Linked DNA regions of Larkinella insperata. The protein of the gene in region 1 binds, or shares a complex with, the protein of each later gene. Links are inferred from orthologs where the notes say so. Each region holds a gene or a part of one and is shown on either strand. Other genes may lie near its edges. The genes, in order: secY and secA.

Region 1 (15,618 bases):
TGCCTCCGGAACCGGCAGCGCCGTTGGACGCTCGACGACCTGATTGAAAAAGTATCGGAGGCTCTCTACGAGTACGAGGGCATGGACAAAGGCATCAGCCGGCGCACCGTTCAGGCCGATCTGCAAATGATGCGAAGCGACAAACTGGGTTATTTTGCGCCCATCATTGTCATCAACAAAAAATACTACACCTACGAGGACCCGTCGTACAGCATCACCAACCTGCCGTTGTCGGACGGCGATCTGATCCGGATGAACGAAGCCGTTGAGGTCCTGAAGCAATTCAAGGGATTTTCGCACTTCGCCAAGCTCAACGAAGTGGTGCAGAAACTGGAGGATCATGTGTACTCCACCGGCCGGAAGTCGGCACCGGTCATTGATTTCGAGAAGAACGAAGAACTAAAAGGGCTTCATTTTCTGGATGAGCTTTATCAGGCCGTTATCCAGAAAAAAGTGTTTCAAATTCAATACCAGTCGTTTTCCGCCCGGTTTCCGCAATTTTTTACCTTTCACGTCTGGTGGCTGAAGGAATTTAAAAACCGTTGGTTTGCGGCCGGTGTCTGCGACGGCAAAAACAACCAGTTCATCATGCATCTGGCCCTGGACCGCATACTGGCGTTAAGCCCCGCGCCGGAGATAGATTACCGTCCCAACCTGGCCATTAACCCGGAGGAGTACTACCAGGATGTTGTTGGGGTGACGGTCAGCAAGAATATACGGCCCGTTGCGGTAAAATTGCTGGTGAAATATCCACACGCGCCTTATGTGGCTACAAAACCGCTTCATCGTTCCCAGAAAGTGTTGGAACGAACGCCCGAAGGGATTCTTATTCAGCTTTGTGTGCAGCACAACTTTGAATTGGAGAAGGAAATTCTCGGTTTTGGCGATGGGATGGTTGTAATCGGACCCGAACGACTGCGGATTGCTGTTCGAAAACGCCTGCAGGCTGGTCTGCAAAACTACGCGGAAACGGATACTGTTCTCCCTGTGCCGGATGGCGTCTGATTATCCTGAGATGCCACCGCTAGTACGGTTCTAGCGCAATGTGTTCCCAGTTTTATCGGCGGTAAGACTCCGCCAACAAAATAATAATGGCAGACTCGGGTAACTTCCATAATATCAGTTGACAATAGTTTTGTTTTTACATCATAAATTATCTATCTTTGCGGTCTGATTCGCGAAAAGTGTCTTTTTGAATAGACCCAGACGATTCTTGCGTACCCGAATTTGTATATTAACTTCTGAAATTATACTTCATTAATTATGGCAACTGATCTTCGATACCTGCGAAACATTGGTATCGCTGCCCACATCGACGCCGGTAAAACGACTACGACCGAGCGGATTCTTTATTACGCCGGGGTGAGCCACAAAATCGGCGAAGTACACGAAGGGGCTGCTACCATGGACTGGATGGAGCAGGAACAGGAACGCGGTATCACCATTACGTCGGCTGCTACAACCGTCAACTGGAAATACCGTGACCAGAACTATCATGTCAATATTATCGATACCCCGGGTCACGTAGACTTTACGGTAGAGGTAAACCGGTCGCTGCGCGTACTGGATGGTCTGGTGTTCTTGTTTAGTGCAGTAGATGGTGTTGAGCCGCAGTCAGAAACCAACTGGCGATTGGCCAACAATTACAACGTGGCCCGTCTGGGTTTCGTGAATAAAATGGACCGGGCCGGTGCCGACTTCCTGAACGTTGTCAATCAGGTAAAAGAAATGCTCGGTAGCAATGCCGTACCGCTGCAATTGCCGATCGGTGCCGAAGATAACTTCAAAGGTGTGGTTGACCTGGTTAACTTCCGCGGTATCCAGTGGAACGAGCACGACAAAGGAATGACCTTCCAGGAAGTGCCCATCCCGGATGATATGCTCGAAGAAGCCCGCGAATGGCGTGGTAAACTGCTCGAAGCCGTTGCGGAATACGACGAATCGTTGATGGAGAAATACTTCGAAGACGAAAACTCGATCACGGAAGATGAAATCCTGACGGCTCTGCGCCAGGCTACCATCGAGATGAAAATCGTTCCGATGTTGTGCGGTTCTTCGTTCAAAAATAAAGGGGTGCAGACGATGCTCGATTACGTGATGTCGCTGCTGCCTTCTCCGCTCGACAAACCGGAAATCAAAGGAACTAACCCGAACACGGATCAGGAAGTCGTTCGTCACCCGACGGAAAGCGACCCGTTCACGGCATTGGGCTTTAAAATTGCGACCGACCCCTACGTTGGCCGTCTGTGCTTCGTACGCGTTTACTCAGGTGCATTGGAGTCAGGTTCTTACGTTCTGAACACCCGTTCAGGCAACAAGGAACGGATTTCTCGGATTTTCCAGATGCACGCCAACAAGCAGAATCAGATTGATAAACTGCGGGCGGGTGATATTGGTGCAGTCGTTGGGTTTAAAGACATCAAGACGGGCGATACCCTTTGCGATGAGAAAAACCCGATTATCCTGGAATCCATGATCTTCCCGGATCCGGTTATTGGTTACGCCATCGAACCGAAGAAAACGGCTGATCAGGATAACTTCTCGAAAGCCATTGGTAAACTGATCGAAGAAGATCCGACTCTGAAAGTAGAAACGGATGAAGAAACCGGTCAGACGATTATCCGGGGTATGGGTGAGCTTCACCTTGAAATTATCATCGACCGGATGCGTCGGGAGTTCAAAGTAGAAGTAAACCAGGGTGCTCCGCAGGTGGCTTACAAAGAAACGCTGACGAAAAACTTCGAACACCGCGAGCTTTACAAAAAGCAAACGGGTGGTCGTGGTAAGTTTGCCGACATCGTATTCGAAATCATGCCGGGCGAAGAAGGTAAAACCGGCCTGGAGTTCATCAACGGAATTGTTGGTGGGGTTATTCCGCGTGAATTCATCCCGTCGGTAGAGAAAGGCTTCCGCGAAGCCATGTCAACAGGTCCGTTGGCGGGTTATCCGGTCGACTCTATGAAAGTACGGTTGTTCCACGGTTCCTTCCACGACGTTGACTCCGATTCGCTATCATTCGAATTGGCGGCTCGTCTGGGCTTCCGTGAAGCTGCCAAACAGGCCGGTCCGAAACTGCTTGAACCGATTATGGCGGTGGAAGTTCTAACACCGGAAGAATACACCGGTCCGATCACGGGTGACCTGAACCGTCGGCGTGGTATCATGAAAGGGATGGATAGCCGGGCTGGCTCACAGGTTATCAAAGCAGATGTTCCGCTGTCGGAGCTGTTTGGTTACGTAACGGATCTGCGGACAATGTCATCCGGTCGTGCAACGGCTAACCTGACGTTCTCACACTACGAACAAGTGCCGACTAACTTGGCAGAAGGCATCGTAGCCAAAGCAAAAGGAACGGTTAAAGCTTAAATTTAGACAAGACAGAGAGCGGTTAGCGATACCTGCTCTCTGTTTTTTATAAAAGCCGGATTGCTGGAGTAAATGGTTCTTTCAGCATCGGGCCGCCGGCCATAAACCGGTTACTTTTATCAGAACCACAAATTGTCATGAATCAAAAAATTCGGATTAAACTGAAGTCGTTCGACCACATGCTGGTCGACAAATCGGCTGAAAAAATTGTCAAAGCCGTTAAATCAACGGGCGCTATCGTAAGCGGTCCGATTCCTCTGCCTACGGAGAAAGAAAAGTTTACGGTTCTGCGTTCTCCGCACGTGAACAAAAAATCTCGGGAACAATTTCAGCTTTGCACCTATAAGCGTTTGGTAGACATCTACTCGACGAGCGCTAAAACGGTCGATGCACTGATGAAGCTGGAACTGCCGAGTGGGGTAGATGTTGAGATCAAAGTTTAAGGCTAAAAATCTTTCTAACTTTTTCGCAAAAAATTTTTAGAAAGAAAAGAAATAGTCTATATTTGCAATCCGAATCGCGAAGTAAAGGCAACGACATAAATCGGATGAAGGTCCTCTTCGGAAACCGCATCTGACTATTTTAGTCCGGTAATCCATGAAACTTGGATCAACCGAGCAGAAGGTCAGGTGTAACACACCTGGCCTTTTTTGTTTTTGACCGAAATAGTTGATAATAAATAAAATACGGTTTGGAATAGAGGGTAGTAATTCGTACTTTTGCACTCCGTTTTTTGGGTTTATACTTATAAATTCCTGCTTTACAACCACTTATTTATGTCTGGTTTAATTGGAAAGAAGATTGGGATGACCAGTCTGTACAATGCTGACGGGCAGGCTCTGGCATGTACAGTCATTGAAGCTGGTCCCTGTGTTGTTACTCAGGTAAAAACGCAGGAGTCGGACGGTTACCAAGCCGTCCAGTTGGGTTACGGTGAAAAGAAAGAAAAACGTACCACTAAGCCTTTGCTTGGTCACTTCAAAAAAGCTGGTACGACGCCGAAACGCAAATTAGTTGAGTTTAAAACATTCGAGAAAAACCTGGACCTAGGTCAAACCCTGGAGGTTGCGGATGTTTTTGTTGAAGGCGACTTCGTAGACGTTGTTGGAACGGTGAAAGGTCGCGGCTTCCAAGGTGTTGTGAAGCGCCACGGTTTTGGCGGTGTCGGTGGACAAACCCACGGTCAGCACAATCGCCAGCGTCACCCGGGTTCAATCGGTGCCTGTTCGTTCCCATCGCGGGTTTTCAAAGGCTTGCGGATGGCGGGTCGTTACGGCGGCAACCGGGTTAAAGTACAGAACCTGCGCGTTCTGAAAGTTCTGCCCGAGCAGAATTTGATCGTAGTGAGCGGCTCGGTACCGGGCGCAAAAAATTCGTTCCTCATTTTAGATAAGTAATCATGGAGGTAGCAGTTTATAACTCGAAAGGAGAGGATACAGGCAAAAAAGTGAATTTGTCTGATGATATCTTCGGAATTGAGCCGAACGAGCACGCGATCTACTTAGACGTGAAACAATACCTGGCAAACCAACGTCAGGGAACGCACAAGGCAAAAGAACGGGGTGAGAATGCTCACTCAACCCGTAAGATTAAGAAACAGAAAGGTACGGGTGGTGCGCGCGCCGGTTCTATCAAATCGCCGGTATTTGTTGGCGGTGGAACCATCTTCGGTCCTCGTCCCCGCGACTACTCGTTCAAACTGAACAAGAAAGTTAAGCAACTTGCTCGTAAGTCGGCGTTGGCCGCTAAAGCGAAAGGAAACAGTGTTTCAATCCTGGATAACTTTACGCTGGAAGCAGCCCGTACGAAATCATACATCGAGTTTCTGAATGGTTTTCAGGCATTGAATACTAAAACGTTGTTGATTCTGCCAGAGGTAGACGCAAACGTAGTTCTGTCAAGCCGTAACCTGCAGAAAGCGAAAGTAACGACGGCTGATAACGTCAACACCTATGATCTGATGCACGCTGATCGTCTGCTGATTGCGGAAGGTGCCTTGTCGAAACTAGAATCTCTTCTCCAGTAATTGACTATGGAAAACGTACTGAAAAGACCGATCATTACCGAGAAGGTGACGGCCCAGAACAAGAAAGGCCAATACGGATTTGAGGTATCGATGAATGCCAACAAAATCGAAATCAAAAAGGCCGTCGAAAAACTGTACGGTGTTACGGTAACGGAAGTAAACACGATGCGGTGCATTGGTCATAAAAAATCAAAAAGCACGAAAAAAGGCGCAATCACTTCTGGCCGTACATCAACCTGGAAAAAAGCAATCGTTACGGTTGCCGAAGGAGAGATCATCGATATTTACGCCGAAGCATAAGGGGTAACCCAACCACGAACGACTAAACGAAGTAGTTAGGAATCATGGGAGTTAAGAAACTGAAACCAACAACCCCGAGTCAGCGTTTTCGGGTGGCCCCGGACTTTGCCGAGATCACTACCGACAAACCGGAACGGAGCCTGCTGGTAACGATAAAAAGAACCGGTGGTCGTAACAACCAGGGACACCGGTCGATGCGCTACATCGGTGGCGGTCACAAAAAACAATACCGGATTATCGACTTCAAACGCGATAAGATGGATATTCCGGCAACGGTTAAAACGATCGAGTACGATCCGAACCGTTCCGCTCGTATTGCGCTGCTTTTCTATGCTGATGGCGAGAAACGCTATATTCTTGCTCCACAGGGCATTACCGTTGGACAACAAGTGATTGCGGGCGCATCAGTCGCTCCCGAAGTAGGAAATGCCCTGCCACTGTCGTCCATGCCGATTGGTACTATCGTTCACAACGTTGAGCTAAAGCCTGGCAAAGGTGGAGCGATGGTTCGGAGTGCGGGTACATACGCACAGTTGGTTGCCCGGGAAGATAAATACGCGATCTTGCGGATGCCTTCGGGGGAACAACGGATGGTACTGGGAACTTGCATTGCAACGGTCGGTTCTGTGTCCAACCCGGACCACATGAACGTCAGCATCGGTAAAGCGGGTCGTACTCGCTGGCTGGGCCGCCGTCCGCGCGTTCGTGGTGTTGCCATGAACCCGGTCGATCACCCAATGGGTGGTGGTGAAGGACGGGCGTCTGGTGGTCACCCACGTTCACGTACGGGTCTGTATGCAAAAGGCAAGAAGACTCGCCCGGTAAACAAATATTCAGATCGTTTGATCATTAGTAAACGGAAAAAATAAGAGGTAGATGGCACGCTCACTTAAAAAGGGTCCCTACATAGATTTTCGTCTGGAAAAAAAGGTGGAAACCATGAATGATTCGGGTCGTAAGTCCGTTATCAAAACTTGGTCACGCCGTTCAATGATTTCTCCGGATTTCGTTGGCCATACGTTCGCCGTCCACAATGGCAATAAGTTCATTCCGGTATATGTTACCGAGAACATGGTCGGTCATAAGTTAGGCGAGTTTTCACCAACCCGTAACTTCCGGGGCCACGTTGCGAAGAAAGACAAAGGCAAACGATAGAATTGTTTAACGTTTACCGCTTGAAAGTTTACTGAAGGCGTTAAACCTGAAACCAAAAAAATGGAAGCAGTAGCAAAGCTAAAAAATGTGCCTTCGTCTCCTCGTAAAATGCGGCTGGTTGCCGATATGATTCGGGGGCAGAAGGTGAGCAAAGCGTTGGGAATTCTGCGTTATCAACCTCAGGCTGGTGCTGCATTGCTGGAAAAGCTGCTGCTATCGGCGGTTGCTAACTGGCAGCAAAAAAACGAGAACGAACGTGCTGAAGATGCCGATCTATACGTAAAAACGATCTTTGTAGATGGTGGCCGGATGCTGAAGCGTCTGCGTCCTGCTCCTCAAGGACGTGGCCACCGGATTCGTAAACGTTCTAATCACGTAACGATCATCGTTGAAAGTGCCGCAACCGGCCTTACCGTTGCACCAGAAGTTTCAACAGAAAACGCAGAATAACAAGACAATAAAATGGGACAAAAAGTAAACCCCGTTGGTTTTCGGCTTGGCATCGTTAAGGGATGGGATTCTAGCTGGTATGGCGGCAAAGAGTTTCCGGATAAGCTGGTTGAAGACGAACGAATCAGAAAATATATCCAGGCTCGTATTCCGAAAGGATCGATAGCCCGGGTTGTTATCGAGCGGACCCTGAAACGCATTACGCTGACTATTCACACGGCCCGTCCGGGTATTGTGATCGGTAAAGGTGGTGGTGAAGTCGATAAGATTAAGGAAGAGTTAAAGAAAATCACCGGTAAAGACGTTCAAATTAATATTTTCGAGATCAAACGTCCGGAAATTGATGCGAAACTGATTGGTGAGACGATTGCTCAACAACTTCAGGCTCGTATTTCATACCGTCGGGCCATGAAGCAGGCGATTAGCTCGGCCATCCGGGTTGGCGCTCAAGGAATCAAAGTTCGCGTATCGGGTCGTCTGGGCGGTGCTGAAATGGCTCGTACAGAAGAATACAAAGAAGGTCGCGTACCGCTGCACACGCTGCGTGCGGATATCGACTACGCCATTTCAGAAGCTCAAACGATTTACGGCAAAATCGGAATCAAAGTTTGGGTTTTTAAAGGTGAGCTGTACGGTAAGCGGGATTTGTCACCAGCTGCTCAAATCACGGCTGCTCAATCGGAGCGCGGTGGCGAGCGGAGCGAACGCCGTGGCGATCGCGGAGATCGTCGTGGGGATCGCGGTGGTGATGGCGAGCGCAACGACCGTCGCCGGGGCCGGAACGATCAGAACCGGGGTGGTCAGCGTGGTGGTCAAGGCCAGGGCGGACGCAAGAGATAGTAAGAACATCGGGCGTCAGCTATAGCAGCGTCCTTTAGATACGACTAAAGATGTTACAACCAAAAAGAACCAAGTTTCGTAAGCAGCAGAAAGGCCGGGTTAAAGGCGTCGCCGGACGTGGTCACCAAATCGCTTTCGGATCGTTTGCCATCAAGTCGCTGGAACCCGGTTGGATTACAGCCCGTCAAATTGAAGCGGCTCGTATTTCCGTAACCCGCGCTATGAAACGAGAAGGCCAAGTATGGATTCGGATCTTCCCCGATAAAGTAATTACGAAAAAGCCTGCCGAAGTACGGATGGGTAAAGGGAAAGGTGCTCCCGAATATTGGGTAGCTACCATTAAGCCCGGTACGATTTTGTTTGAAGCAACCGGCGTACCGCTGGATGTGGCAAATGAGGCCCTGCGGTTAGCAGCACAAAAGCTGCCGATCAAAACAAGATTCGTTGTTCGTCGGGATTATCAAGAAACAGAAGGCTAACTCGGGAAAAGGTTGCCAGTTAAGGAATGAATCCCAAAACGGGCAACTACCAACAAAATTCAGTCATGAAAAAGAACGAGATTAAGTCGCTGACGGTTGAACAATTGAATGAGCAGGTAGCGGCTGAAAAAGATCGCTTGCAAAAGTTAAAGTTTGCGCACGCTATTTCGCCAATCGAAAACCCGTTGCGAATTCGCACAACGCGAAAACTGATTGCTCAATTACTGACCGAGCTGACTAGTAAACAAAAAGCCAGCTAATTTAACGGTATTGACTCATGGAGCAGCAAGGAAGAAATCTAAGAAAAGAAAGAATTGGTAAAGTGGTCAGCAACAAAATGGAAAAATCCATTACAGTTGCGGTCGATCGGAAAGTGCAGCACCCAATTTATGGGAAATTTATGCACCGTACGAAGAAGTTCATGGCCCACGACGAGAAAAATGAGTGCGGAATCGGAGATACCGTTCGCATTATGGAGACCCGTCCGTTGAGCAAGAACAAATGTTGGCGGTTAGTCGAAATCATTGAAAAGGCGAAGTAATCATGATCCAGCAAGAATCACGTTTGGGCGTAGCCGATAACAGCGGTGCCAAAGAAGTACTTTGCATCCGGGTACTGGGTGGAACCGGCAAGCGTTTCGCTACAGTTGGAGATAAAATTGTAGTGACGGTAAAACAGGCACTTTCTTCAAGTAACATGAAGAAAGGGACAGTTTCCAAAGCGGTAGTCGTTCGGACTAAGAAGGAGGTACGCCGGAAAGACGGGTCGTACATCCGGTTTGAAGATAACGCGGCTGTGCTGCTGAACAACAATGACGAGCCCCGGGGCACCCGCATTTTTGGGCCCGTAGCCCGTGAATTGCGCGAGAAGCAGTTTATGAAAATCGTTTCCTTAGCTCCAGAAGTATTGTAACTATGAAGAATGTAGCAGATAAACCTGCGAAGTTACACATCAAAAAAGGAGATACTGTCAAAGTTATTTCCGGTAACTCGAAGGGTCAAACCGGTACGATATTGCGCGTTTTGGTCGATAAACAACGCGCCGTGGTTGAAGGAGTGAATATGATCACCAAACACGTAAAACCATCGGCAGCCAACCCCCAGGGGAGTTTGGAAAAGCGTGAAGGAACAATTCACATCAGCAATCTGATGATCATTGATCCAACGACTAACGAACCTTCCCGGACTGGCCGCAAACTGAACGATAAAGGTAAGTTGCAACGATTCTCGAAGAAATCGGGTAATTTTATCTAATTTATTAGGAATCAGGAACGTATAACAAGGTACGAAAGTGGCAACTCCGAGACTGAAAGAGAAATATACGAACGAAATCGTGTCCCAACTGAAGGAAAAGTTTCAGTACAAAAGCATCATGCAGGTGCCGAAACTGTCCAAAATTGTTGTTAACAAGGGGATTGGGGCCGCCGTTGCAGATAAGAAATTAGTAGATGTAGGTGTAGATGAACTGACTATGATTACAGGTCAGAAGGCTGTACCGACGATTGCGAAAAAAGCCGTCTCTAACTTCAAACTGCGTGAAGGAATGCCGATCGGGGCGAAAGTTACCCTGCGCGGAGAAAAGATGTATGAGTTCCTGGATCGTCTGACCGCTGTTGCTCTACCGCGCGTTCGTGACTTCAAAGGAATCAGCGACAAGGGCTTCGATGGTCGTGGTAACTACACGTTCGGTGTTCAGGAGCAGATCATTTTTCCGGAAATTACGATCGACAAAGTGAATCGGATTTCAGGAATGGACATTACGTTCGTTACAACGGCGAACACGGATGAAGAAAGCTTTGCATTATTGAAAGCGTTGGGCATGCCCTTCGCCGGAGGTAAAAAATAACGCATAACGCGACTAAAAACATGGCAAAAGAATCCATCAAAGCAAGAGAGCGTAAGCGGATTGCCTTAGTTGCAAAGTACGCTACAAAGCGTGCTGCACTGAAAGCAGCTGGTGATTACGCCGGATTAGATAAACTGCCGAAAAACGCTTCTCCGGTGCGCCTGCACAATCGGTGTAAGTTGACAGGCCGCCCACGTGGGTATATGCGGAAGTTTGGTATCTCCCGCGTAACCTTCCGCGAAATGGCCTCGGCTGGTAAGATCCCGGGTGTAACAAAGTCAAGCTGGTAAGTTTTACGCTATCTAGCGATTATCAAAACAATTCCCTAATTTTGCAGGCCCGTTTGAAAAGGCTTGCAGTTACTAATCAGGAGGAAATGAATACTGATCCCATAGCAGATTATCTGACTCGCATCAGAAATGCGATCCGCGCCAAGCACCGGGTCGTCGAAATTCCTGCTTCCAATATAAAGAAGGAGATCACTAAGGTACTCTTTGATAAAGGCTTCATCCAGAACTACCGGTTCGATGAGACAGGCCCCCAAGGAAGTATCAAGATTGCGCTGAAGTATAATCCTGTAACGAAACAGCCAGCAATTGTTGACTTGCAGCGGGTAAGCCGTCCAGGTCTGCGTCAGTACAAAGGAGCTACGGACATTCCGCGCATCTTCAACGGCCTAGGTGTCGCCATCGTCTCTACTTCAAAAGGAGTTATGACGGACAAGGAAGCCCGGACGCTGAACGTAGGTGGTGAGGTATTGTGTTACGTATATTAATCAGAAACTATGTCACGCGTAGGTAATAAAATCATTGCACTGCCCGAGAAAGTATCAGTTTCGGTCGAGAACGGTAACACAGTTACGGTGAAAGGCCCGAAGGGAACACTGTCGCAGAGCATCAACCCGGACATCAAACTGGAAATCGCTGACGGCGAACTGAAAGTGGTTCGTCCCAATGATCAGAAGCGTTTTAAATCCCTACACGGATTGTATCGCGCTCTGGTAAACAACATGGTAACAGGCGTTAGCACGGGTTACCGGATTGAACTTGAAATTGTAGGGGTCGGTTACAAAGCTGTTGCCTCAAACAATATCCTTCAGTTGACTTTAGGTTATTCGCACGATATTTACGTTGCGATTCCGAATGAGCTGAATGTAACGGCTGTTACGGAGAAAGGGCAAAACCCGAAAGTGATTCTGGAAGGGATTGACAAGCAACTGATCGGTGATGTAGCCGCCAAGATTCGGTCCCTGCGTAAAGTGGAGCCGTACAAAGGTAAAGGTATCCGGTTTGTGGGCGAAGCAATCCGTCGTAAAGCTGGTAAATCTGCTTCTAAGAAATAAGCAGTAATAGGTGAACCATATAATAAGCACAGGCGAAAATGGCTGTCACAAAAGAAAGCAGGAGACTGCGCATTAAAAGACATATTCGGAATAAAGTATCCGGAACGGCAGATCAGCCGAGATTATCAGTGTTCCGGTCAAACTCCCGGATTTATGCTCAAATCATTGATGATGAGAAAGGCCACACGCTGGTGAGTGCATCTTCAATTGATATTAACGGCAAAGATAAAAAAGGCGTCAACGTTGACACGGCAAAACAAGTCGGACAAGCGTTGGCGGAGAAAGCAACTACCAACGGCATTACCAAGGTAGTTTTTGATCGGAACGGTTATTTGTATCATGGTAAGGTGAAAGCTTTGGCCGACGGTGCTAGAGAAGGCGGCCTTCAATTTTAAGCAAAACAATGGTAACCAGCACAAGACCTGCTAAAGTTAACGAATCAGACCTGAAGGAACGCGTGGTAGCTATCAATCGCGTTGCAAAGGTGGTGAAAGGTGGTCGGCGTTTTAGCTTTGCCGCTATTGTTGTCGTCGGTGACAGCAACGGTGTGGTTGGCTACGGCCTGGGCAAAGCAAACGAAGTAACGGATGCTATTGCTAAAGGAATTGAGGATGCGAAAAAGAACCTGGTACAGGTTCCTTTGCTGAAACATACAGTTCCTCACGAAATGGAAGGAAAATTCAGCGGTGGTTTTGTCCTGCTGAAACCTGCTTCAGCCGGTACAGGCGTTATTGCTGGTGGAGCTATGCGTGCCGTTCTGGAGAGCGCAGGTATCCGCGATGTATTGGCCAAATCAAAAGGTTCTTCCAATCCGCACAACGTAGTTAAAGCGACTATCGATGCGCTGCTGAAAATGCGGGCTCCGCATCAGGTGGCATTTCAGCGTGGAGTGAAGCTGAGTAAGGTTTTCAACGGATAAGCGTCCTTTATAACTGCAATAGAAATGGCACGGATTAAAATCACACAGGTTCGCAGCATCATTAAGCGGCCGAAAACACAGAAGCTAGCGATTCAGTCGCTGGGTCTGGGAAAAATCAACCGTAGCGTTTCATTGGAATACAATGACGCAGTCGGTGGAATCATCCGTAAAGTACAACATTTAATTAAAGTAGAAGAAATTTAATCTCATGAATCTGAATACGCTTAAACCTGCGCAAGGATCCGTCCGGGAGCGCAAGCGAGTAGGTCGAGGTACGGGTTCTGGCATGGGTGGCACGTCCACCCGTGGCCATAAAGGCGCCCAATCGCGTTCTGGTTACAGCGCGAAGAAAAACTTCGAAGGTGGTCAAATGCCCTTGCAACGCCGGGTGCCGAAATTTGGCTTTAAAAATATTAACCGGGTTGAGTATAAGCCAATTAACCTGGATACACTTCAGCAACTGATCGAAAAAGCTGGTGTTACTTCGATCGATGTTGATGTGTTGCTACAAAACGGTTTAGTCGGTAAAAACGACAAAATAAAAATTTTGAGCCGGGGCGAATTGTCTTCTGCAATCGAAGTAAAAGCACATAGCTTTTCGCAGAAAGCGATTGAGGTTATTGAGAAAGCAGGCGGTAAAGCAATTAAGCTCTAATCAGCTCGCTCGTTCGTAGTAGATTTAGCCAATATTTTTTCGTAAATTTGTTGACTTTTTTCGGACGAGCAGCTTGATACACTAATGAAACGATTAATCACAACCCTTCAGAATATTTTTTCGATTGAGGAACTGCGTACCCGCATTCTCAACACCTTGTTGTTTGTGACGGTTTTTCGCTTGGGCTCTCAGATCGTACTACCCGGTGTTGATCCGGATAGACTAAATCTGACTCCGCAAGGGTTGTTAGGTTTGGTAGATATTTTTGTGGGAGGAGCTTTTAGTAAAGCATCAATCTTTGCGCTGGGAATTATGCCATATATCTCGGCATCGATTGCCATACAGCTCCTAACGCTAGCATTACCTTACTTCCAAAAAATGCAGAAGGAAGGTGAGTCGGGTCGCAAACGGTTGAATCAAATCACCCGGGTGTTAACGATTTTCGTTACAGCTGCGCAGGCCATTACTTACTTGACTACGACCATTCCGAACGAAGCTGTGATGATCAATCCAACAACGTTTCGGATCGTGTCTGTGTTTATCCTGACCGGTGGCACCATTTTCTGTATGTGGTTAGGTGAGCGGATTACGGATAAGGGAATCGGTAACGGGATTTCCATGCTGATTATGATTGGCATTGTGTCTCGCTTTCCAGGCGCGGTTTACGGAGAAGCTTTATCCCGTGGATCGGGTGGTGCACTCCTCTTCGTCCTAGAGATTGTTGCTCTTTTCTTTGTTGTAATGGGCGCTGTTGTACTGACCCAGGCTGTTCGTCGGATACCCATTCAATATGCAAAACAAGTAGTTGGCAATAAAGTAGTGGGTGGTCAACGTCAATATTTACCACTGAAATTGAACGCTGCCGGTGTGATGCCCATCATTTTTGCTCAGGCTTTGATGTTCGTACCATCATTGGTTGCCTCTTTCTTCGCTGAGAAAAGTGATTTGGCGGGATCGGTACAGACGGTTTTCTCCGATTATACGTCTTGGCAGTACAATGTGCTGTTTGCCGTATTGATCATTGTCTTTACCTTTTTTTACACGGCAATTTCAGTCAACCCGAATCAGATCGCGGATGATATGAAACGGAGCGGAGGTTTTATCCCGGGTGTTAAACCTGGTTTTATGACCTCTGAATACATTGGACAGGTACTGGACCGGATTACCCTTCCAGGGGCATTGATGTTGGCAACAGTAGCTATATTACCTGCTATTGCTGCTCTGATGGGAATGACGCGAAATTTCTCGCAGTTCTTTGGAGGGACCTCCCTGCTAATTATGGTCGGTGTTGTGCTGGATACGTTGCAGCAAATAGAAAGTTATCTTTTGATGCGCCGTTACGAAGGCTTGATGAAGTCAGGACGTGTAACGGGCCGCACAGAAAGTGTAACCGCCTAAGGTAAGAAAATGATTTACCTGAAATCAGACGCCGAAATAGAGTTGATGAGAATCAGCGGCCAGGTTCTTGGTAAAGCTCATGCTGAAGTTGCTAAGCGGATTCGTCCGGGTGTAACGACGAAGGAATTGGATCGCGTGGCTGAAGAGTATATTCGTGATAACGGCGGTATTCCTTCCTTCAAAGGGTTTAACAATTTTCCGGCGTCCCTGTGTATCTCCGTGAATGAAACCGTTGTGCACGGATTTCCGAGCAAGTACGAACTAAAGGAAGGGGACATCATTTCGATTGATTGCGGAGTGAAACTTAACGGATACCATAGTGACAGCGCTTACACGTATCCTATTGGTGAAATTAGTCCAGAAGTCCGCGATTTGCTCGTCCGTACGAAGCAATCTTTGTACTACGGCATTGAGAAAGCTGTGGAAGGAAACCGGATTGGTGATATTGGATTTGCCGTACAAAGTTACGTAGAGAAGTTTGGTTATTCTGTTGTTCGAGAGTTAGTCGGTCATGGTCTTGGAAAAAGCCTGCACGAAAGCCCCGAAGTTCCCAACTACGGTAAACGAGGTCAAGGAATTAAGCTTAAAGAGGGGATGGTGCTGGCGATTGAGCCGATGGTGAACTTAGGAAAGAAAAACATCGTTCAGGAAAGAGACGGCTGGACCATTCGAACTGCTGACCGTAAGCCGTCTGCTCATTTTGAACATTCGGTAGCCATTCGAAAAGGAAAGCCGGAAATATTGACCACATTCCAATATATTGAAGAAGTAACGGCAAACACCAGTTTAATGGTTGAAGCCGCTGAAGCGACCATAATGTAACGAATGGCAAAACAGACATCC
Region 2 (16,593 bases), 300 kb from region 1 along the record:
TCAATAAACTGACCGCCAGACCGAGCGCCAGACCGAAAATGGTGATCGCGGAGTATCCTTTACGTTGGCTCAGGTGTCGCCAGGCAATTTTGAAATGATTCCGAATCATATCAGCAGCATAAAACGAACGTTGACGGTTAGAATCGACCTTTTGACGTCGGCGTACCAACGGCGGTAGCGCCGAAAAGACACTCAGTACATAGCGCATCTTTGCGTGCCGGGGCCCCTTCCGCCGGTACCAGTACCCGTACAATTCTTCCAGATCGCCCTGAACTTCCTCCAGCGTTTCGGCCGGATGCAGCCAGCTCAGCAGTCGTTCGGCCCAGCGGGGCGGTTTTGTGTGGGGAGCGCTCATAGACCACTGACTTTTAAAGCGTGGGGCGGTACCAAGTGCCAGAGCTGATTCCGAAGTTGCTGGATATCCTGCAAAGCTTGGCTGCCCAAAGCCGTTACCTGGAACAGCCGCTTGCGTCGTCCACCCCGCTCGGCGGTGGCCCCGCCCAGTTCCGAACTTACAAAGCCTTTTTCCTCCAGCCGAATCAACGTGTTGTGAACGGTTCCAAACGTAACCAGCCGACCCGTATGTTCTTCAAGGGCCTGACTGACGGTAACACCGTACGCTTCGCCGTCCAGAATGGCAACCATTAACAGAACCACCTCTTCAAATTCTCCCAAATAGGTACGACGCATGAATTCAGGATTAGTTTCTATTTTATCGTACAAATCTTTTGCCAGCGTTAAAAACGACGTTTATACCGCAGAATTGGCGATATGCCTTCAGGGGGCTGTCCAATTACGGACAAACTACGTCCTCTAACGGACACGCGGAGACTGGATAAAAAAGACCGGAAACCTCGCAGTTTCCGGCCTTTTATGGGGTATGAATGGTACGGATAGATTATTTCGCAATCATGACTTTGACGGTTTTCTGCCCCTCTTCGCCTTTCAGCGCACAGAAATACATTCCGGCGGCCATATCCTGTAAAGTTACTTTGAGGTAATATTTTCCAATATTATGATGTTTACGCGCGACGATTGTCTGAACGGTTCGGCCCTGTTCGTCCACCAGATCGATGCCAGCGTTGCCAGCCGCTAGTAATTGATACCGGACCACTAATTCAACGGTAGCCGGATTCGGCGTTACGACCAACGATTCCGCCCCCAACAGATCAAGATCATTGGCGTTAGTCATACCAATAGTCTGGGCGTCCGTGGGCGACTTGGACGCTCCCACTGCTGTAGGGTCAACCAGAACCGTTTTCTTGAAATCAATCTTCTTCTGAAGGTCGTTTTTGCAATAAAGTTGCTCGGCCCGCACAAAGGCTTTGACGGGTGACTGGATGGAAATTTCATTGCTGATATTACCGCCGAATTTGCTCAAAATCTCTTTCTGAACCTTTTCTCCGGTATCAACAATTCGTACGGTTCCCTCCTTGGCGGTTGATGGAAACGAAAATAAAGGCACGGGTTGACCCGCCGTGACAGCCCCGATGTCAGTTGCCTGCGGAGCCATCCCCACCTGATGAACGACAATCCCTTCGAGCGACGCCAGGGGCGACATGGCTTTTGAGGTAAACAAATCATTATCAAAAACGAAATCTTGCCAGGAGCCGTTGATGTTCGTGATTTCCAGCTTCGAATCCTGACCTGATCCCGTTTCCGGCGCCGTGAAACCGTCGGGGGTTACAATGCTGAACTGCCCCGTTACCAACCGGTGCGTACTGGATATGGAAGGCACGTACCAGGCGGTAATGCGCTGATTGGCTTTATCGTATGTAAGACGAAAGTCAACGGACTGATCCTTTCCATTCTTTTGGGCGCATTGGGCCAGTGCTGCGGTGGCCCCCAACAATCCTGAACCCAGAACCAACGAAATCTGTCGCAGAGCCGCGGTCAGACGCGTAGTGATTTTCATAAGCTGTCTTCCGTAAATAGTAGTATCGTACAAGCGTACTACTTTAGAAGAATTTCGTTTCTGAAAGTCACTTCGGGCGGCCAAAATGTCGCACCAGCACCTTACACCTTTGGCACGTTCCAGTTGCCGTGGTAACGGGCCTTGGCCAGTTCAGCGGCTTTTTCGTTGCCAACAATCTGATTCTTTTCAGCATCCCAAACCAGTTTCTGCCCCGTCCGGTAGGCGATGTTCCCCAGATGCGCGTGCAGGGCCACAGCCTGGCCTACCTCCGCCGGGCAGTTGGGCTTTTGCCGGGTCCGGACGCAGGTGACGAAGTTAAGCGTATGGCTGTCGAGGTCCCGGCCGTTGCCGAATTTCGGCGGCTGGGCCGGGATCAGGTAATTGCCCGCGTCCACTTCCGGAAACAATTCCCATTTGGAGCGATCAATCACCACTGTTCCCTGGTTACCGATAAAAGCCACACCGTGTTCGCGGTCAAAAGGCCCGCGGCCTGTGCCGAGCGATTGTTCCCAGAGGAGCGTGAAATTACCGTAGTCATATACCACCTGTAGCGTATCGGGCGTTTCGCTGGCGTGATCCGGAAAGCCGTATTTGCCGCCCAAGGCGACGACGGTTTTGGGAGCTGTAACGTTCATTCCGGCCAGCGCCATGTCGATCATGTGGGCCCCCCAGTCGGTCATTAGCCCACCGGCATAATCCCAGAAATACCGGAAGCTGCCGTGAAACCGGTTGGGGTTGAAAGGCCGTTTGGGGGCCGGTCCCAGCCACATGTCGTAATCGACACCCGCCGGGACGGCTGCGTCCGGCTTAACCGGGAATGTTTTGCCGTAGGGCATAAACGCCCAGGTTTTGACTGAGCGAATGCGGCCAATTTTTCCGGAACGCACAAAGTCCAGGGCTGCGTTCCAGTGCGGACCGCTGCGCTGCCACTGCCCCACCTGCACGATGCGGTTGTATTTTCGGGCGGCTTCCACCATCAGGTTGCACTCCTCAATGGAATTGGCCATCGGTTTTTCCACGTACACATCCTTCCCGGCCTGACAGGCGTAGACGGTTTGCAGGCAATGCCAGTGGTCGGGTGTGCCGATGATCACGGCATCAATGTCTTTGTTTTCCAGCAACTTCCGAAAATCACTGTATAAAACCGGCTTCTTGCCAGACATTTTCTCCAGCTCGGCGGCCCGTTTGTTCAGCACATTGCTGTCAACATCGCATAAAGCCAGGCAGCGAACACCCGGGTGTTTGAGCATGGAGTTCAGGTCGGACCAGCCCATGCTGTTGCAGCCGATCAGGCCCACCCGGATCTCGTCGCCCGGAGCGGTTTGGGGGTGTGAAGCCAACACATCGGCCGGGAGGGCCGTTGCCAAGCCAACGCCGGTGGCTAACTGGGAAGATTGCCGGAGAAATTTTCTGCGGGAAGTTGTCATGAGGGTTCAGGAATGATCAGGATGAATTTGAATCGGCAGAATCCAACATAATCCCGCCAAAATTTCATACCAACTTACAACCCTTCCGCCAGCTTTTCAACCTCAAGCAATTTTACGTTCAGGTTTACAAACTAATTTCCACCGAAACCGGCATGTGATCGGAAGCATGGGGGTACTTATCCCAGATCTTCCGACCATCGGGCATTTCGGTGTAAATCCGGGCACTGGTTACCCAGGGTTGTGGACGGTTTCGGGAATACAACACGTGGTCGATCCACTCTTTATGCCAGGTGTTGTTGAAAATCGGGTCACGAAAAGAAGTCGTATAAATTTTTTCGAACCGCAGATTCAGCCGATCGGCGGGCGTCAGGCAGTAATCAAACAGGGCGTTGCCCAGACACAGGGCGGGATACCAGACCGTCCCCATCAACCGTTCGATGCCGCTGCCCAAAATTCGTTTCTCACTAGCATCCAGGCCGGGGCCGTCGTTGATGTCGCCACAGACAATCAGCGGAATGTTTCGGGTGTCCTCGTTCAGCAGGTATTTGTTCAGGAAGTTCAGCCGAATCTGCGTAGCCTGCGCCAGCAGCTTTCGGCGGTTGGCGTCGGCCACCTCCCACCATTTGCTCCATTCGTAGGCGTCGAAAATGCCCTTGCTCTTCAGGTGCAGTCCCAGAAACCGGACAGAATGGCCACCCGCCGTCCGAAGCTCCACGTACAAGGGAGAGCGCTCAAAGCGGTAGCGTTCGATTACACCGTCGTCTTCGGTATCGATGTCAAACGGCTGAAACTCGGGAAATTGGTCTTTGTTGGCGGTATCGAAAAACTTCAGTGGATTTGCCGCATCGAACTTACCCCGGTCGGTCCGGATGGCACAGCCAACGAGTTGGGAGGACCCTTTGGTGGGTTGTACTTTCGTGATCCAGGTGCCGGTTATGTCCGTATCAAAAAACAGTTGCAGTTCCTTATCGGTGTTTGGCCCTTCGACAACAATCACCACATCCGGGTCTATTTCCGCAATAACGCCCGACAGCTGGGTCCGACGGGTCCGCACGGTGGTGTCCGGCGCATGCTGCGGAACGGCATCATCCGGCCGAAAGGTACCGCTGCTGTCAAACAGGTCATTCATCCACTCCATATTCCAGAGCAATACATTCAGCTTTTCCATGCCGTTATAGTTGAAATACCGTTGTGTGCGTAAAACGGACGTTAATCGGACAACTTACCACGCATAAATACTTATTTTAAGGTTTCTTCGGATGATTTTATCATTAAGTTTCTTTAATCATTTAGTGAATGGACAAGGCCAGGAATGACGATTTATTCCTTTGTAAGACCGTTTATCCAAAATCTCAGGGTGGTACGCAATGAAACTGATTCAGAAATTGTTACTATTCTATGGCGTAAACCCCTAATTTTGCAGAACTTTATTGAAACTTTCGTTTAATAGATACTTAGAATGATTAACCTCATAACAAAGGGCATTACCAAACTCTTCGGTACTAAGTCGGATCGGGACATTCGCGAACTGCTCCCGTACGTCGACAAAGTAAACGCTGAGTTTCAAAAATTACAGTCTCTTTCCAACGATCAGCTTCGAAACGCAACGGTTGAACTCAAGCAGGTTATTGCGCAACGGTTGCAGCCGATCGATACCCAGCTCGCCGATCTTCAAAAGCAGGTAGCCGATCAGCCTGATCTGGACGTGGATGCCAAACAACGCATCTTCAACCAGATCGATAAACTGGAAGCCGACCGGAACAAGGAACTGGAAGTGGTTTTGCTCGATATTCTGCCGCAGGCGTTTGCCGTTGTGAAAGAAACGGCTAAACGGTTTAAGGAAAACGAGCAGCTGGAGGTAACCGCTACTGAATTCGACCGTGAATTTGCCGCCCGCAAAAAACACATTACCATCACCGGCGATAAAGCCTACTGGGCCAATAGCTGGGATGCCGCCGGAACCCAGATCAAGTGGGACATGGTCCACTACGATGTGCAGATCATCGGGGGTACGGTATTGCACCAGGGTAAAATTTCGGAGATGGCAACCGGGGAAGGTAAAACGCTGGTTGCTACGTTCCCGGCTTACCTGAACGCCCTGGCCGGTCGCGGAGTTCATATCGTAACCGTCAACGACTACCTGGCGAAACGCGACTCCGAGTGGATGGCCCCGCTGTTCGAGTTCCACGGCTTGCGCGTCGATTGCATCGATAAACACCAACCCAACTCCTTCTCCCGCAAACAGGCGTATCTGGCCGATATTACTTACGGTACCAACAACGAATTTGGTTTCGACTACCTGCGCGATAACATGTCGCGGGGGGTCGACGAACTGGTTCAGCGCAAGCACCATTACGCCATGGTCGATGAGGTCGACTCCGTGTTGATCGATGACGCCCGGACGCCGTTGATCATTTCCGGTCCCGTGCCGCGCGGTGACGAACAGGAGTTTGCCGAACTGAAGCCCCGCATTGCCCGCGTCGCCGAAGTTCAGCGCAAACTGGTTCAGGACCTGCTGAACGAGGCCAAAAAGAAAATTGCCGCCGGCGACGAAAAAGAAGGCGGTCTGGCCTTATTCCGCGCCCACCGGGGTCTGCCGAAATACAAGCCGTTGATCAAATACCTGAGTGAAACGGGGATCAAGGCCGTTCTCCAGAAAACGGAATCGGTCTACCTGGCCGAAAACCAGAAGTTGATGCCTGAAGCCGATGCCCCGTTGTACTTCACGATCGACGAGCGGCACAACAGCATCGACCTTACCGAAAAGGGAATTGATTACATCACCGGTTCCGGCGAAGATCCCAACTTCTTTATCCTGCCCGATCTGTCGATTGACATGAACGCGATTGACAAAAGCACGGAGCTGGAGGAAAAAGAGAAAATCTTACACAAAGAAGCGCTCATCCGCGATTATTCGGTAAAAACCCAGCGGATCAATACCGTTAACCAGTTGCTGAAAGCCTACTGTCTGTTTGAACTCAACGTTGATTACGTCATTATGGATGGCAAGGTCAAAATTGTTGATGAGCAGACGGGCCGGATCATGGAAGGCCGCCGGTGGTCCGACGGATTGCACCAGGCCGTGGAAGCCAAAGAAGGCGTGAAAGTAGAAGATGCCACGCAGACTTACGCAACGGTTACGCTGCAGAACTACTTCCGCATGTATCATAAACTGGCCGGGATGACCGGTACCGCCGAAACCGAAGCGTCGGAGTTCTGGACGATCTACAAACTGGACGTGGTGGTGATTCCGACGAACCGGGGTATTGTCCGGAAAGATGAGGAAGATAAAGTCTACCGTTCGGTGCGGGAAAAATACAATGCCGTGGTTGACGAGATCGTCAGCCTCGTTGAGAAAGGACGTCCGGTGCTGGTGGGTACCACTTCCGTTGAAAACTCCGAATTGTTAAGCCGGATGCTGTCGCTGCGGAAAATTGCGCACCAGGTATTGAATGCCAAGCAACACCAGCGGGAGGCCGAAATTGTGGCCGAAGCCGGTAAGCCCGGAACGGTAACGATTGCAACGAACATGGCCGGTCGGGGAACGGACATCAAGCTGACGCCGGAATCGAAGGCAGCGGGCGGTCTGGCCATCGTTGGTACGGAGCGGCACGAATCCCGGCGCGTTGACCGCCAGTTGCGCGGTCGGGCCGGTCGTCAGGGTGATCCCGGTACGACGCAGTTCTTCGTCTCGCTGGAAGACAGCCTGATGCGGCTTTTCGGTTCCGACCGGATTGCCAAAGTCATGGACCGGATGGGTCTGGAAGAAGGTGAAGTAATTCAGCATTCAATGATTACGAAGTCCATCGAACGGGCGCAGAAGAAAGTCGAAGAAAACAACTTCGGAATTCGGAAACGCCTGCTGGAATACGACGACGTGATGAACTATCAGCGGGAGGCCATTTACAAACGCCGTCGGAACGCGCTGTTCGGCGATCGGCTGGCCCTCGACATCGCCAATACGATGTACGACGTCTGCGAGGACCTGGCAAACAACAACGAAGGCAACTACGACGAATTTGCACTCCAAACGCTGACGGCCCTCGGGTTTGAGACCGCCATCAGCCGCGAAGAGTTCAGCCGCCTGAAGAGCAAGGAACTGGCGCAGAAGCTGTACGAAGAAGCTGATCGGCACTACCACGATAAAAATACTGCCATTCGCGAGAAGTCCGGACCGGTTCTGCAATCCATTCTGGAAGAGCGGGGAGCTACCATTCAGGACATCGTAGTTCCGTTCTCCGACGGGCTGCGCGAGCTGACCGTGGTTGCCAACCTTCGCAAAACCGTTGAAACGGAAGGCCGCGAACTGATTACGGAAATGGAAAAAGCCGTTTCGCTGTCGGTGATCGACCAGGAATGGAAGGAACACCTGCGCGAAATGGACGACCTGAAACAATCGGTGCAGAACGCTGTTTTTGAACAGAAAGACCCGTTGCTGGTTTATAAATTTGAATCGGTGGAGTTGTTCAAACGGTTTTTGAGCAAGGTCAATTTCGATACAATTAGTTTCCTGACCAAAACCGACATTCCGGGCCAGGAAGCCGAGGAAGTGGAGCAGGAGGTTCGGCAGGCTCCGCCCCAGCGCCATCCGGAACCGCAGCCGGAGCTGCACACCAACAAAGAAGATCACGAAGAGCCCGTCGCCGGTGGACCGCAGGAGTATGCCCGCAAGATGGCAACTGCCGAAAAGCAGGCGCCGATGCGGTCGGTGAAAGTGGCTAACCGGAACGAAAAAGTGAGCGTTCAGTACATGGACGGCACCATCAAACGGGACGTTAAATACAAGGTAGTCGAAAACGACGTCCAGAGTGGCCGGGCGGTTTTAATTGACTAACCGGTTTTGATCACAGGGCAAAGAGGTAAGGGCAAAGCGTAAGGTATTCTGAACGCCTTGCTTTTATCTCTCTGCCTTTTTCTATGAATCTCACTAATGAAAGAAAATAAGCCCGCAGATGCCTTGATCATGCGATCCTCCAATCTTTATTCTTTCTTTGCGGGACATTTATAATCAGACTACCGACTAAACGCATCGACGGGCAGACGGAATCAGTTTTTTAACCTTGTCGTAATTTGCATTAACAACTAATTCATAAAGAAAGGAAGATGTTATGGTATTGTTCTAATTTTTAATACTACGCTTTCCCGGAAATACTTAATTTTCGGCGTGGAATCACGTAAGCGGATTCCTTTCTTTCATTCCGTATGATGTATATTCATGCAGTTAGCCATTACCTTCCTAGCGAAGTAGTTGGCAACGAACACTTTACCAAGCTCAACGGTTTATCGAGCGAGTGGATTATCGAACGAACCGGTATCCACGAACGTCGCAAAGCAGCACCGGACGAAAATACAAACACTATGGCGCTGGAAGCCGTCCGGCGTCTGTTCGAGCAAACGACGATTGTTCCTTCTCAGATCGACCTTATCGTAGGTGCTACCTACACTCCATACGACACCATTGTCACCCTGGCCCACGTTGTCCAGCACAATCTGGGTGTAGCCGATATCCCGGTGGTTTCGATCTCAACCGCCTGTTCATCGCTGATCAACGCCGTCGAAGTGGTAGAAGGCTATTTTGCCATGAACAAAGCTTCCCTGGCGGTGGTGGTTGTTTCGGAGCATAATACGGCTTACAACAACGAATCAGACACGGTGTCGGGGCATTTGTGGGGCGACGGAGCAGCCGCTCTGCTGATCTCCAAAGAGCGCATCAGCGAGGACGACATGACGATCCAGACCATCATTACGGGCGGGGCCGCGACCAGCGGAAAAGCCACCACCGGCGTCATGCTGAAACCGTTGGAAAAAGGCGTTATCATGCCCCACGGCCGCGACGTGTTTATTCACGCCTGTCAGTACATGCCCAAAGTAAGCGTCCAGGTGCTGGAGAAACACAACCTGACGATTGACGATGTGGCTTACCTGATTCCGCACCAGGCTAACCTGCGCATCAGCCTGAACGTGATCAATACGCTGAAACTGCCCGAATCCAAGCTGCTTTCCAACATTCAGAAACTCGGGAACACGGGTTGCGCGGGCTGCGCCATTGCCTTGTCCGAAAACCGCTCCATTTTCAAGAAAGGCGAAAAAATCGTCCTAACGGTGTTTGGTGGTGGGTATTCGTTTGGTGCAATGCTCGTTGAAGTATAGATAGTGTGATCCAAAAAAGAAGCGGGTAAGTTAGTCTTACCCGCTTCTTTTTTAGTTGGCCGTCGAATTCGAAGACGCGCTGTTATTTTTCCAGGTGTTGTTGCGCGGATTAATATCCGGCAGTTTTTCATCCGGGTCAATGGTTACCGACCGGATTGGCGCGGTGGTTGGCTGTTTGAAACTCCAGGTGCCGCCCCGCTGCCAGATTTCGACAGGCAGGCTGACCCGCGTCTTTTTACCGCCTACTTCTTCTACCTCGACCGTAACCGGCATCGCCCACTTCTCCAGGTTCTCAATGGTGATTACTGAACCTTTCTGCGGGTCCTGATCCACATACCGCACGTCTTTTACGGCCTGATCCAGCTTCCAGGTTTCGTAGAAATACCCCCGCCAGAACCAGCCCAAATCTTCCCCGGCGGCATCCTCAATCGTCCGAAAGAAATCATACGGCGTCGGATGCTTGAAAGCCCAACGTTGTACGTACGTTTTAAACGCATAATCGAAGCGCTTCGGGCCCAGTACCACGTCCCGCAGCAGTTTTAGGCCCATGCCCGGTTTGTAATACCCCATAATGCCCAGATGCAGCGGTTGCAGCACGTCCGGGATCGTCATGATCGGTTCGTCGATGTTGAACAGCGCCGGGGCCAGGTCGTGCATCGTTCCTTTCGGGCGGTTGTATTCGCCGTTGTTGAAGTTTTCCGTTGAGAGAATGTTGATGAACGTGTTGAAACCTTCGTCCATCCAGGCGTATTTACGTTCGTTATTCCCGACGATCATCGGAAACCAGTTGTGACCAAATTCGTGGTCAGTAACGCCCCAGAGCGATTCTTTTTTGTCGCGACGGTCACAAAATACAATACCGGGGTACTCCATCCCGCCCACAACACCAGCGACGTTCGTGGCCACCGGATAAGTATACTCGGCCAGGTAACCGGAATAAAACTCAATACAGCCTTTCACGTATTCCGTCGAACGGTTCCAGGAATCGTCCGTAGCGCTTTCAACCGGGTAAGCCGACATTGCCAGCGCTTTTTTTCCGCTCGGCAGATTAATCCGGGCCGCATCCCACACAAAGGCTTTGGAGGTTGCCCAGGCTACATCACGGGCGTTCTGGCAACGAAATCGCCAGGTCAATCGGCCCGACTGTTTCGGACGGCTCTGCGGGCTGTTGACTTCATCTTTGGTGCGCAGCAACACCGTCTTATCGCTGTTACGGGCCTGCGCCAGCCGCCGTTGCTGCTCGGCGGTCAAAACCTCCTGCGGGTTTAGCAGTTCGCCGGAGCCGACAACAATGTGGTTCCAGGGAACATCGATGGTGTATTCAAAATCACCGTATTCCAGGTAAAACTCGCCCGCTCCCAGGTAAGGCAGTACGTTCCAGCCCTCAACATCGTCGTACACGCACATCCGCGGATACCACTGCGCCATTTCATAGATCAGCCCGTTGCGCGTCTGCGACGTACCCATGCGGTCGGAGCCGTAGCCCGGAATTTTAAATGAATATTCCACTTTCAGCTTGATAACCCCGCCCTCCGCTTTCAACGGTTCGGCCAGCCGCACCTGCATCCGCGTGTCGGTAATCAGGTAATCAACGGCCTTGCCTTTGCCCTGGTCAACCGTGACCGACTGAATTTCGAACCCGCCGGAAAAGCCCGAATTTCCGTAACGCCCCCCACGCACCGGCGTGGTTTTGGCCGCCCGGGACGTGTCGGAAAAAGCGTTCTGATCCAGTTGCAGCCACAAAAACGACAAGGCTTCGGGGCTGTTGTTTTTATACGTAATCTCAACGTCTCCGGTCAAGACGTTCTTTTCTTCGTCCAGACGGGCGTTGATTTTGTAATCGGCCCGGTTTTGCCAGTAACGGGGACCGGGAGCGCCACTGCTTGCCCGGTAGTCGTTACCCGGCTGCATATTAAACAGTGGATGGAAAAGTTCGTGCGGGTCGTAGCTGGATGTGCTTTTGGACTGCGCCCGAACTTCCACCAACGACAAAAGGACACTAATAAAAAAAAGGAGTTTATTCATGAAGGTGCTTATTGATACTCTTTAACTATAACGTTTTAAACGGCGTATTCGACTTGTTGTATCCTACATTTTAAACCAGTCGCGCAGGCTGCCGGGCCGTTGCCCGAGGCAACTGTAGGCAACGGCCAACAAAATATTAACGCTTATTCCGCTGCCAATCGTTGCCATTCTCCCCCAGCGGCTTGCTGTAAGAAAAAATACCACGCCGGTTGTTAGCCAGGTAACAACCATGAACACCACCAGTATTGCTTTCAGGACTTTTACCATTTTACCGGCCCGAGAGCGACGTGACATCTGCCTGCTTCGACAATAATTCCGGCCGAATCAGCAGGTAGCTTCCCGGTTCGGGCGCCTTCAACTGCAAAAAACCGTCGGTTACGCCTTCCGAAAGAAAAGCTTTAAAACCGCGGTCGCTGGCAAAATACCGTTGCATGTCTCCGGTCATTAGAATGAAGTTGACGTTTTGCTCTTTCAGAAAACGTCCAAAATCGGTATTGGGTTGGTAATCTTCCACCCGGATCCAGCGGGGCGGCTGTTCCCGATTGTACAAAAACACCCGGTACCATTCCCGTTCCAGCGACGAAACCGTACCGTTAATCGAAAGGGAGCGGATGAACCGGATGTTGTCGGCCGTGGGCGTTGGTTGCGTTTCCCGTTGCATCTGCGTAGTCTGGTAGATCACCCAAACCAGCATGAGGCTGGTCAAACCGCCCACCCAGACCGGCGACGGCTCTCTCCGTAATTTGATCCGGCTCAGTAGAAAAGCTACGATAGTAATTAGCCCGACGGCGTGGAAGTACAAATAATGCGATCGCGGAAAAACCAATACGACGGACCCCAGCGAGGGCAGGAGTAAAATCAAAAAGGCCAGCTCTTTGCTGGTGAATCGAGGGCGTTTTTGGGCCAGTTGCCGGAATGTTCCCCGCAAATCAATCAGACCGAAAACGGTTCCAACCAACAAAGCCGCCAGTATCCATTTCCGGTAGGGCGAATTGAGGTGCATTAAAGGCGTTTCGAAAAATAAACTGCCCAAAACCCGGAATTCCGCTTTGATGGTGTTGACGATGTTTGTCCAGAAGTGACGGATCACCAGATCGGGATGAACCCGGAAAGCCTCCCCCATCGACTTGACATCGGGACCAAAAACTTCCGTGATCAGTTTAAACTGGTCAATAATCGGAATATCAGTCGGGCGATTGTGCCAGGTGTTGTAATTGATGCTAAAATGCTGCACGAAGGCGTCAAAGCTCCGGTTGCTGCCCTGACTCCTGTCCGCCAGCGGATAGCCAAACAGAAGAAACAGCACGATAACCAGCGCACCAACGCCCAAAACACCCGAGAGCGCACGCAATGAAAAATCGCCACTGCGAAACCGGGGGACAAAAAATGTACCAACGGCCAGCCCGAGCGCGATTAGCATGGTTACGTAAAACTCCGGCCGGACGTAGGCACACACCAACGCCGTCAACGCCGTCACCAGCAATACGTTTCGGGCCGACCAATCCCGCGCCTGAATAATGCACAAGCCCGTTAGAATCAGACAGAGCGTGAACGCCGAAATGCGAGGGTCCAGTTGTACGTTCAGAGCGGAAAACTGGAAACAGAGCGCACAGAACAAACTAACGATAAACCCGGATTTTCGCAGGTAGAGGAACAAGAACAACAGTACCCCCGTCAGGATGACCAGCAGCCGCCAGTTGAGATAAAACAGGTCAAGGGGATCGTTCGCGACAACCTGCAACAGCTTCAGCCAGGCTGCGTAGAACGAACCCCACTGCGCCAGATACGGGTCCGGTGGAAATGTGTAGGTCAGGCCGGAAGCGAGGTACGTCATCTCGTCCCCGAAGGTTACATCATACCGTAGCGGCAGGTTGTGCGTCAGCGCCAATCCCGAACCGATCATCAGCAAAATACCCGCCAGCGGCCTGATCTGTCCGTTTCTCATTCGTTGGTTACTAACGCTTCGTAAAGGATTTCTGCCGGATGTTGAGCCTTGCGCCCGGTGCCGTCTTTGATCTGGTGTCGGCAACTGGTTCCGGCTGCGGCAATAATGACGTCATCGGCCTGCTGCCGGACCGTGGGGAACAACACCAGCTCCCCGATTTTCATCGAAACATCATAGTGCTCGGCTTCGTAGCCAAACGACCCAGCCATGCCGCAGCACCCCGACGGAATGAGCTGAACCGTGTAGTTTTCGGGCAGCGACAGCATTTTCTTCGACGGTACCAGCGACGAGACGGCTTTCTGCTGGCAGTGACCGTGCAGCTTGATCAACCGCTTTTCGGTCGTGAAGGCGCTTTTGGGAATGGCGCCCTTGTCGATCTCCCGGGCCATGAACTCTTCAAACGTCAGAGCGCTTTCGGCAATCCGACGGGCATCCGCCAGCAGCGACTCATCAACCAGGTCGGGGTATTCGTCCCGGAATGTCAGAATGGCCGACGGTTCGATCCCCACCAGCGGGGTTTCCGTCGTGATAAAGTCTTTCAGCATCCGGACGTTTTTTTCCGCCAACCGTTTGGCCTGCCGCAGCAAGCCCTTCGACAAAGCCGCCCGACCACTTTCGCCGTGTTCCGGCATAATAACCTCATAACCGAGTTTCCTCAGCAACAGAACGGCTTTTTTACCCACTTCTACGTCGTTATAGTTGGTAAACTCATCGCAGAAAAGGTAAACTTTGGTGGGATGGGCCTTCCCGTCTGGAACCGCCACTTTCTGCTCAAGGTTCTTCACCCATTTCCGTAACGTGGTCGAATGGAGCAGCGGCATGGTTCGGTCGGGGTGAAAACCGATGACGCGGTTGGCCACCCGCCGAAGCGATTCAGTTCCTAAGACAGCATTGTAAGCCCACGGAACCCACGATGCCACCCCGGACAAGCTGGCAAAGTTGGCCACCAGCCGACTGCGGACGGGCACTCCGTTGGCGTCCTGGTAGTGCTGCAGAAATTCCATTTTGAGCTTGGCCACGTCGACGTTCGACGGACATTCGGCTTTGCAACCTTTACAGGCCAGGCAGAGGTCATAAACCTCCTTGATTTCCTTATTATCGAAGCGGTTTTCCTTCGGCGAGAGCGTCAGCATTTCCCGCAGAATGTTGGCCCGCCCCCGCGTTGTTTCTTTTTCGTTACGGGTCGCCATGTAGCTGGGACACATGGTTCCGCCCGACAGCTGGGTCTTGCGGCAATCACCGGAGCCGTTGCACTGCTCGGCGTGTTGCAGGATGGTCTGATCATGAAACCGGAAAAACGTTTTGAACTCGGGCGTTTGCTGCCCGGCCTGGTAACGCAGAAACGTGTCCATCGGCGGGGTTTCAACGATTTTCCCGGGGTTAAAGATACCGTACGGGTCCCAGGTCTGCTTGATGTCGCGCATCAGTTCGTAGTTCTTCGGCCCCACCATCAGCGGGATAAACTCACCCCGCAGCCGGCCGTCGCCGTGCTCCCCGGACAGGGAACCGTCGTATTTTTTAACCAGCCTGGCAATCTCTTCCGCAATGACCCGGTATTGCTGGTGGCCTTCTTCCGTTTTCAGGTTGATGATCGGCCGCAGGTGCAGCTCACCGGAACCGGCATGGGCGTAATGCACCGACGACATACCGTATTTGTGCAGAATTTCGTTGAAATCCCGGATGTAGTCGGGCAAATCGTAGACATCAACCGCCGTATCTTCAATTACAGCCACGGCTTTTTCGTCACCCGGCATGTTGCCCAACAGGCCAAGCCCGGCTTTGCGCAGCGCCCAGATCTTTTTACCATCCTCGCCATAAATGACGGGGTAGTGATATCCCAGCCCGGCTTCCCGGAGTTCAGCTTCCATGGCCGCAGCCCGTTCGGCAATTTCGGCGCGGTCGTCGCTGCCCAGTTCCGCAACCAGAATGGCCCCCGGATCGCCCTGGACGAAGAAACGGTATTGCCGGTACAAAATATTATCTTTCGTACAATCCAGAATGTAATGGTCGATCAGCTCAACCGCCATCGGCTGGTATTTCAGGGCAATCAGGTTGGCGCGTAACGCTTCGTCGACGGTGTGGCAGTGGATGCAGACCTTGCCTGCTTCCTTCGGCGGCAGGGGCACCACGTTCAGCTTGATCTCGGTCAGAAAACAGAGCGTTCCTTCCGAACCGGCAATCAGCTTGCAGAAGTTAAACGCGTCGGCTCCTTCCGTGAACGGCGCGGATTCGAGCAACTCGTCCAGGGCATAACCCGTGTTCCGCCGTTCGATGCTCCGTTTGGGAAACTGCCGCCGGATTTCCGTCTGGTTTTCCAGATTGGTCAGAATCTCGTTTGTTTTCAGGTAGATTTTATCCAGCAGCGACGCGCTCCCGTTTTTTTGGGTGCTGGCGTCAACCAACCGGTCAAAATCGTTGGTTTCCATCCGTCCAAACTCCGCTTCACTTCCGTCTGCCAGCAGGGCTTTCACCGACAGCAAATGCTCCCGGGTTGACCGGTACACCACGGAGTTAGACCCGCAGGAGTTATTGCCGACCATCCCCCCGATCATCGCCCGGTTGGCCGTCGAGGTTTCCGGCCCAAAATAGAGACCGTACGGCTTTAGAAACAAATTCAGTTCATCACGTACCACGCCCGGCTGGACCCGCACCCAGCGCTCCTTTTCGTTCAGCTCCAGAATTTTCGTGAAGTGTTTCGACACGTCCACGACAATACCGCTTCCGACTACCTGCCCGGCCAGCGAGGTTCCGGCCGTCCGCGGAATGAGCGATGTACCGTGATCACGGGCGAACGCAATCAACCGCTTTAGATCCTGGATGGATTGGGGAACGGCAACTGCCAGCGGCATTTCGCGGTAGGCCGATGCGTCCGTGGCATATAAAGTACGTTGGGTATTGTCGGTATGAAATTCGCCTTCTAACTGACTGGCGAGTTGTTGCAGCGTCTCTTGATTGACCATACGAGCCTTCGTCAAAGACCGAACCATCGCTGGTTCCCTAAAAATTAGTGGTTTTTGACCTCAAAGGTACAAATTTTTCCAGTAATAGGACTTAAAGAAATAAACCACTGCAAAAAGCCTACATTAAAAAAATACAATTTAACAACGGCCGTATTTATAGAAAAACATACT

The links.
Region 2: the proteins of secY (region 1) and secA are in contact, whole or in part, in a crystal structure (PDB 3DIN), measured with the Thermotoga maritima proteins. The link is inferred for Larkinella insperata from one-to-one orthologs. Residues at the interface, in WP_004081795.1 of Thermotoga maritima: Glu108, Gly109, Glu110, Glu111, Ala236, Glu237, Arg238, Arg239, Ile240, Thr241, Ile242, Gln243, Tyr244, Ala245, Arg246, Arg247, Val248, Thr249, Gly250, Arg251, Arg252, Val253, Tyr254, Gly256, Ala257, Ser258, Thr259, Tyr260, Leu261, Pro262; in WP_004082002.1 of Thermotoga maritima: Glu261, Ala262, Arg263, Lys300, Ala301, Arg302, Thr303, Ile304, Ile305, Leu323, Tyr324, Asp325, Pro326, Val329, Ser330, Tyr333, Ile336, Lys340, Phe345, Val349, Glu363, Phe364, Tyr374, Ser375, Gly376, Gly377, Glu393, Ile395, Thr482, Ser483.

What each region holds. Positions count from the first base shown.
Region 1 is NZ_CP110973.1:2,144,869-2,160,486, forward strand. Bases 12,686-15,618 are described here. They hold secY (preprotein translocase subunit SecY), read left to right. Parts: upstream 12,686-13,461; coding sequence 13,462-14,775; downstream 14,776-15,618. Other genes in these bases: rpsE (30S ribosomal protein S5), read left to right, coding at 12,686-12,722; rpmD (50S ribosomal protein L30), read left to right, coding at 12,747-12,926; rplO (50S ribosomal protein L15), read left to right, coding at 12,931-13,377; map (type I methionyl aminopeptidase), read left to right, coding at 14,785-15,597; infA (translation initiation factor IF-1), read left to right, coding at 15,601-15,618. Outside these bases: OQ371_RS08675 (helix-turn-helix transcriptional regulator), read left to right, coding at 1-1,005; fusA (elongation factor G), read left to right, coding at 1,264-3,366; rpsJ (30S ribosomal protein S10), read left to right, coding at 3,504-3,809; rplC (50S ribosomal protein L3), read left to right, coding at 4,143-4,763; rplD (50S ribosomal protein L4), read left to right, coding at 4,766-5,392; rplW (50S ribosomal protein L23), read left to right, coding at 5,399-5,692; rplB (50S ribosomal protein L2), read left to right, coding at 5,737-6,561; rpsS (30S ribosomal protein S19), read left to right, coding at 6,569-6,847; rplV (50S ribosomal protein L22), read left to right, coding at 6,908-7,297; rpsC (30S ribosomal protein S3), read left to right, coding at 7,310-8,137; rplP (50S ribosomal protein L16), read left to right, coding at 8,188-8,616; rpmC (50S ribosomal protein L29), read left to right, coding at 8,682-8,876; rpsQ (30S ribosomal protein S17), read left to right, coding at 8,894-9,157; rplN (50S ribosomal protein L14), read left to right, coding at 9,160-9,528; rplX (50S ribosomal protein L24), read left to right, coding at 9,531-9,869; rplE (50S ribosomal protein L5), read left to right, coding at 9,907-10,461; and 6 more genes. UniProt on the Escherichia coli protein: The central subunit of the protein translocation channel SecYEG. Consists of two halves formed by TMs 1-5 and 6-10.
Region 2 is NZ_CP110973.1:2,448,739-2,465,331, reverse strand. Bases 4,469-8,376 are described here. They hold secA (preprotein translocase subunit SecA), read left to right. Parts: upstream 4,469-4,801; coding sequence 4,802-8,176; downstream 8,177-8,376. Other genes in these bases: OQ371_RS10060 (endonuclease/exonuclease/phosphatase family protein), read right to left, coding at 4,469-4,510. Also shown: OQ371_RS10080 (ABC transporter permease), read right to left, coding at 1-355; OQ371_RS10075 (PadR family transcriptional regulator), read right to left, coding at 352-690; OQ371_RS10070 (T9SS type A sorting domain-containing protein), read right to left, coding at 899-1,915; OQ371_RS10065 (Gfo/Idh/MocA family protein), read right to left, coding at 2,017-3,342; more of OQ371_RS10060, read right to left, coding at 3,467-4,468; OQ371_RS10050 (3-oxoacyl-ACP synthase III family protein), read left to right, coding at 8,548-9,492; OQ371_RS10045 (M1 family metallopeptidase), read right to left, coding at 9,544-11,517; OQ371_RS10040 (hypothetical protein), read right to left, coding at 11,581-11,811; OQ371_RS10035 (hypothetical protein), read right to left, coding at 11,786-13,462; OQ371_RS10030 (FAD-binding and (Fe-S)-binding domain-containing protein), read right to left, coding at 13,459-16,422. UniProt on the Escherichia coli protein: Required for protein export, interacts with the SecYEG preprotein conducting channel.